DNA from 3 places in the Paenibacillus sp. FSL K6-0276 genome. Region 3 is predicted to be linked to each of the others. Evidence: riboswitches for the same ligand, from Rfam matches in the RefSeq annotation. Region 3 holds a riboswitch; each other region holds the start of a gene.
The links. Region 3 has a riboswitch for cyclic di-GMP ahead of MHH52_RS04815 (hypothetical protein). Riboswitches for the same ligand answer to the same signal wherever they lie in the genome.
Positions count from the first base shown of each region.

Region 1: it holds a riboswitch for cyclic di-GMP, as region 3 does, so the genes downstream of both, MHH52_RS20000 (thiamine pyrophosphate-binding protein) here and MHH52_RS04815 (hypothetical protein) in region 3, are expected to answer to the same signal.
Region 2: it holds a riboswitch for cyclic di-GMP, as region 3 does, so the genes downstream of both, MHH52_RS03225 (transglutaminase-like domain-containing protein) here and MHH52_RS04815 (hypothetical protein) in region 3, are expected to answer to the same signal.

Region 1 covers NZ_CP150276.1:4,237,602-4,239,871, reverse strand. The annotation lists gene MHH52_RS20000 (thiamine pyrophosphate-binding protein) at 1-1,078, opposite strand, end outside; cyclic di-GMP riboswitch class I at 1,193-1,287, opposite strand; gene MHH52_RS19995 (HAMP domain-containing methyl-accepting chemotaxis protein) at 1,477-2,270, opposite strand, start outside.
Region 2 covers NZ_CP150276.1:694,173-696,442, forward strand. The annotation lists gene MHH52_RS03220 (class D sortase) at 1-459, shown strand, start outside; cyclic di-GMP riboswitch class I at 584-664, shown strand; cyclic di-GMP riboswitch class I at 772-852, shown strand; gene MHH52_RS03225 (transglutaminase-like domain-containing protein) at 866-1,675, shown strand; rRNA gene MHH52_RS03230 (16S ribosomal RNA) at 2,042-2,270, shown strand, end outside.
Region 3 covers NZ_CP150276.1:1,081,456-1,083,725, forward strand. The annotation lists gene MHH52_RS04810 (sugar phosphate nucleotidyltransferase) at 1-1,000, shown strand, start outside; cyclic di-GMP riboswitch class I at 1,115-1,194, shown strand; gene MHH52_RS04815 (hypothetical protein) at 1,207-1,491, shown strand; gene MHH52_RS04820 (glycosyl hydrolase) at 1,493-1,843, shown strand; gene MHH52_RS04825 (PA14 domain-containing protein) at 1,798-2,199, shown strand.

The DNA of each region.
Region 1 (2,270 bases), 3.0 Mb from region 3:
GGCTTGGTAAAATCGGAAGCTCTTCGGAATAATCGGCATTTGTGGGTGCTTCGCGTTTCGTGATGTTGTTCGTGTCTATATGATTGAGATAGCAAACTAGATTGTCGCGTAGATCTCCAGTCACTGGAATCGTTTTAGAGAACAATATTTTTCCGACAAAGGTCGGATCGCTATCAAACTGAATTAATGTTGTGGGATGATTTTCCCGCTTAAGATTACAAATAGTCATGTCACTTAAACGTGAGCCGAGAACGATAAATAGATCACTTTTATTCAGTAAGTCATCCCCATGGGTACAACCGCCTACTCCAATTGGACCGTGATAGAGTGGATGATCCCAAGCTATAGCCCCTTTACCACCTGGAGATGTAACAACAGGAATATTAAATGTTTCCGCTAATTGAATTAGCTCATGATGTGCTCCTGAGCGGTTAACTCCTTTACCAGCGATAATTATTGGATTCTTTGAGTTATTAATAGTATCAAGTACGCGGTCGATATTAGCGTGGCTAACCAGTGATTCGCGTTCAGGGATTACAATATTACATTCCTCCAGCAATTCCGTTTGTACATCAAAGGGGATACAAAGGTGAACTGGACCGCGATTACCGCTTAAAGCAATGGATATGGCATGATTAAAGATCGTGCTAAAGTGATCACCACGTTCAATAAGTTTGCTATATAAGGTGGCTGGTCTAAACATATCAGCTAAATCAGCTAGAAAAGAGGAAGAGTCCTGACATTGGGGAATTCCTAGCTCTTTAATAGATTGATGGCCGGTAATAAATAGGACAGGTAAGTTGTTGGCCTTAGCATGTGCTGCTGCAGTTAATAGGTTTGTTCCACCAGGACCAGAAGTACCAAAAGCCACACCTAGTTTTCCAGTTTTCAGCGCATACCCAGCTGCTTCGAAGCCGGAACTGCTTTCATGTCTCCCAGGAATAAATTCAATACCGTAATCTACCATTTTAAGAACGATAGGACAAATGGATTTGCCAATAATACCAAAGGAATGGGTAACACCAAGGTTCCGTAGTGCTTCCGACATGTAATCTGCGACTGTCTTCAAAAAATACACCTCACAAGTTGTTATTTTGAAATCAAACATTAGAAAACCTGTGCTCTGAAATAGGGCACAGGTTGGTAGCATAAATCGCCATAGAGACTGAACAATAGTTCAGTCGTCTTGGTTTTCAGCAACCTGGCTGTCATGGCCTCGGATTAAAATGAGGCTGTAGATCCATGGTTTTGCGTCATCCTCTTTCGAAGATTTTGCCAATATTAATTTAAAATTTATAAGAAGAATTTTCCTTTACAATATATTCCTAGAGATCCTTTGTCAATATATTCTCGCAAATTAACTCGAATTTTGACGAAAATCTTGTCCAACCTATGAAATAATAGATATAAAAAAACTGCCCCTAAGTCAAAACTTAGGAGCGGTTTTTGGATTTGTTTACACAATTTTAAAGTTATTTAAAACTTGAAAATATGGATCGTCTTCTGTAGATTAAACACAGCCTGAGTCATTTTCTCAGTTTCTTCTGCGACGGATTGCAGGGCATTGATTTGTTCATTCATAGCGGCTGATACTTCTTCGGTGCCGGCAGCAGTTTGCTGCGTGATCGCAGAGATATTCTCTATTGCGCTTGAGATTTTCAAGGCACTTTCCAACATAAGATCACTTTCAGCAGAGAAGGAAGAAATCTGTTCGGTAATATACTGCACACTTTGCACAATTTGAGCAAAGATATGAGCAGATTGAGTGATCATCTCATTCTGTACCTGTACGACTTCTTCGTTGATAGCGATATTGTCAATCGCTTGTTTAATATCAGTTTCGATGCTCCGAACTAAGCCAAAGACTTCCTTCGTTGAAGCCGTTGATTCCTCAGCGAGCTTACGAACCTCCTGTGCGACAACAGCAAATCCTCGACCATGTTCTCCGGCACGAGCAGCTTCGATGGAAGCATTAAGCGATAAGAGGTTGGTCTGCTCAGCGATCTCTGTGATGGTCTTTGTGATCATCGTAATTCCGCGAGCATTTTGAGAAAGGGCTTCGATGGTGTCAGCGACTTTTTGAGTAGCCTGTATGTTTTTACGCATGCCTTCAGCTTGAGTATCAACGGATTGGCGTCCTTGTTCAACAAGTTCTAAGGTATGTATCGAACGTCTGTTCATTTCTTTCGTTGAGTTCGTATAATTGGATACTTTATTCTCAATATCTTTAATAGATTCTGTCATTTCAGCGATATCCGTAGATATCTCAT
Region 2 (2,270 bases), 390 kb from region 3:
TCGGTTCTAGATGCACAGGCACAGCCTCAAGAAACAGAAAAGCCAGAACCAGAAATTGAAGTTGGTGGCAAGGTAATTGCATTAATTGAGATCGATAAGATTGATCTGAAGCTACCTGTATTAGAAGGGGCTACTAAAGCGAATATGAAACACGCGGCGGCCCATATGAAAGAAACGACTCCAATTGGAGAAATAGGAAATGCCGCAATAGCAGCTCATAGAGCTAGAACTACGGGCAGATTGTTTAATAGATTGAATGAGGTTGTTATTGGGGATACGATCACGGTAAAGACGAGCGATCAGGTATATAATTACGAGGTTTATGATATTTCAGTTGTAGATCCAAGTGATATATCTGTTCTTGATGGGAATAACAAGGATAAGATTCTTACCCTAATTACGTGTGACCCACTAGTAGATCCTACACATCGTTTGATTGTTCATGCCAAGCTTTCCTAATAGTAGATGAGAAATGACAAGAGAACTCAAATACAGAGGAATAATTATAAAATAATGGCAAATCTAGTAATTTTGTTCTTGTTTACGAGGATAAATATGGTAGTATAATATTATAAAAGCTAAACACGATAAACGGCAAACCTATCGAAAGGTAGGGACGCAAAGCTATAGGGCCTTCCCGAAAGGATGGCAGCCAGTTACCGAATGAAGAGGCTTTTTTTGTTTTTATAAAATATGTAAGGATTTTAGATTCATAGTTCTACTTGGTTGATTCTATTAATTTGTCTAGTGAAATTAGGACAGATAGAGCTTATACGATAACGGCAAACCTATCGAAAGGTAGGGACGCAAAGCTAAAGGGCCTTCCCGAAAGGATGGCAGCCAGCTACCGAAAGGGGTTTTATCCGTGAAAAAAGTTTATTTTATGATGGTGGCGCTGTTCGTACTGATTACTTCGGTTCCGGTAAGCACAGCTCAAGCCGCGAGTGTAGATTCGAACTGGTTGAATACATCGAAATTGGATCAAGGTGTAATCGGGATTAACTACGATATTCCAAAGGATAAAAGAATTAAACTTATGATCACAAAAGATAACAGTAGCTATACATATAATTTATATGCTTCTGGACAAGCTGAGGACTTCCCTTTGCAACAAGGAAATGGGACTTATAAAGTTTCTGTTCTCGAGAACACAACGGGTAATAAATACAAAGCTCTCTATTCTGAAGTAGTAGATTTAACTATGAATGACTCGAATTCCGTATATTTGGGCTCCGTTCAGAATGTGAAATGGAGTTCTTCTGATAAAGCGATCGTTAAGGCTAAAGAGCTTACACAAGGCAAAACAACAGACGAAGAAAAAGTTAAGGCAATCTATAACTATGTAATTGCTAATGTACAGTACGATTATTCTCTTGCTAATAACGTAACGACTGATTACATTCCGAACATTAATAACACTTTGAATACTAAAAAAGGAATCTGCTATGATTATGCTTCTCTTTTTGCCGCAATGCTACGGAGTGTAGATGTTCCTGCTAAATTGGTGATGGGGAATACTAGCTACGTTACGCAATACCATGCATGGAATGAAGTATTGATGGATGGGAAATGGGTTACTATTGATACCACGGTAGATGCATCGGCAGCGAAGAGTAAAAAGAATTCGGATTTCATTAAGGCTTCAAGTAAATATACTGCAGCAAAATACTATTAATTTGCATTGCTAGAATCATAACTCTATTAAATAAACAACCAGCTTAATGATTAAGCTGGTTGTTTATTTTCTATTAGGGGTTGCTTTTCTATGAATAGATAGGTTATTATAGTTAAGCGTTGTTAGACAGCGTACAGGCAGTTTTGAGAGAGTTTGATAAACGGCTTTCGAAAAAAAGCTTGCATTACTGAGAGTAACGTGATATATTATAAGAGTTGCTGCTGAGACATTAAACGGCGTCAACGAGAACTTGATCTTTGAAAACTGAACAACGAGTGAGTAGGAAATCACGAAAGTGAAATCCGAATTAGAGAATTAATTTTCTCGTCAGATGTTTCAAAATGAGCATATCGCTCTTTTCAATACTAATTGGAGAGTTTGATCCTGGCTCAGGACGAACGCTGGCGGCGTGCCTAATACATGCAAGTCGAGCGGAGTTACTTTGAAAGCTTGCTTTCAAAATAACTTAGCGGCGGACGGGTGAGTAACACGTAGGCAACCTGCCCCTTAGACTGGGATAACTACCGGAAACGGTAGCTAATACCGGATAATTTCTTTTTTCTCCTGAAGAAAGAATGAAAGACGGAGCAATCTG
Region 3 (2,270 bases):
CGATACTGTAGCTGAGCTAGAGCATACCATGCAGGAAAGTGGCGCTAATCTGGCGCTGATGGGGGTTGTACCTGAACATCCATCGGAGAAATACGGATATATTATTCCTACCACAGATCAGGCGGGGGAGAATGGTTTTATGAGAGTAAGTCACTTTCAGGAGAAACCAGACCGGACCCAAGCTGAAGAGCTAATCGCCCGGAATGCTTTGTGGAACTGCGGGGTTTTTGCTTTTCGCTTAGGGTATTTGCTAGATATTTTGCAGCGTAAAGGGTTGCCTTTAGGTTATGAAGAGTTACAGAAACAGTATAAGCTGCTGTCTTCTATCAGTTTTGATTATGAAGTGGTCGAAAAAGAAGAGAATATCGTGGTGCAGCCGTATGATGGGTTCTGGAAAGATCTTGGAACCTGGAATACGTTAACTGAGGAAATGACTAGCAACCATGTGGGCAAAGGTACTGTAACAGCGGATTCTGAAGGGACTTGCTTGATCAATGAGCTTGATATTCCGATTACAGTCATCGGTGCGAAGGATCTGATTATCGCTGCCAGCCCGGATGGAATTCTAGTAACGCATAAAGCCGAGAGTCCACGAATTAAAGAGGTACTTAAGTCTTTTGAACAAAGACCAATGTACGAGGAACGCCGCTGGGGACACTATAAGGTCATTGATTATGTGAAATATGATGAAGGAAATGAAGTGCTGACCAAACGGATATTTATTGCCGAGGGTAAAAATATCAGCTATCAGCTGCATCGTAAACGCAGTGAGATCTGGACGATTGTCAGCGGTGAAGCAAGCATTGTGCTGAATGAAAAGATGCATAATGTTAAAGCAGGCGATGTGGTCCGGATACCAGAAGGGACAAAACATGCCATTCTCGCTTTGACGGATGTTGAATTTATTGAGGTACAGACGGGATCTGAACTAGTAGAGGAGGACAATATTCGTATTACTTTAGACTGGAATGATATTGAGCTACAGCAGTTCATTTCATAGGACTGATAAGTTATAAACAGGTATTGTGACCTAATTATTGAATAATAGACATAAATAGATAAAATAACAATTAAATGAAGTCGATATTTACGGTAGAGGGATTAATCCTCCTCAATTTGATAATGGCAAACCTATCGAAAGATAGGGACGCAAAGCTATAGGGCCTTCGCAAGAGTGGCAGCCTGGCTACCGAAAGGAAGATTTTTTTGAAAGCTTACCGTACGTATCGACTTCTCAGCACGTTCCTGTCTCTGGTCTTGTTGTTGATGGTGATTCCATTGGGATTTGGGATTGCACCGTCTGTAGCAGGCGCAGCTTCCAGCTCTGGAAATCCGGTGAATCCAGAAGCTTCTCCTGAAGCAGTCAAGCTGCTTAATGACCTGTATTCTATTTCCGGAAAAGGGATTCTCGCAGGACAGCATGACTATTTGGAAAGTCCGGATGAAATCAACAAATGCAAAGGTGCCCGTTCTATGGAGACCTTACCATGAAATGAATGGAAATTGGTTCTGGTGGGGGAAGAAGAACAACTTTTCTGAGCTGTGGAATATTATGTATGATCGTTTTGTTAACGTTCATAAATTAAATAACTTGTTGTGGGTATGGAGCCCGAATGCTCCAAATGCGTGGTCAGATCCTTATGCCCTTACTTATCCGGGCGCGGATAAGGTGGATATTTTGGCAGCAGATATCTATGAATATGACTATCAGCAAAATTATTATGACAGTTTGCTTAGTCTGGCTGCTGGTAAACCCATTGCTATCGGAGAGAATGGTGGGGTGAATACTTTAAGAATATGCGTCTATCCGGAGCACCAATCCTCACTAAGAACGATGCAGTGATTGATTTTAACTGGCAGTTAGGAGCACCGGATGCTTCACTTGGAATAGACAATTTCTCTATATGCTGGAGCGGTAAAATGAAGGCTCTATATAGTGAAACCTATCAAATCTATACCGCATCTGATGATGGTATACGTGTCTGGATTGATGGGATACCCGTAATTGATAGCTGGATAGAACAGAGTGTAACGGAGCGTCAAGGAAGCATCACTCTGAAGGCCGGACAACTATATGATATCAAAGTGGAATATTACGAGAATCAGGGAGACGCGAGGGTAAGGCTGATGTGGCAAAGCCCAAGTCAACCAAAAGGAACCATTCCTTCTAACGTATTTTTTCTCTCAGATATCTCCTAAGCTATAGTCCTCATTTGGCTAAAAAGATGCTTGTCCTGAAACAGGAATATGATCACTTGAGCACTTGTGGA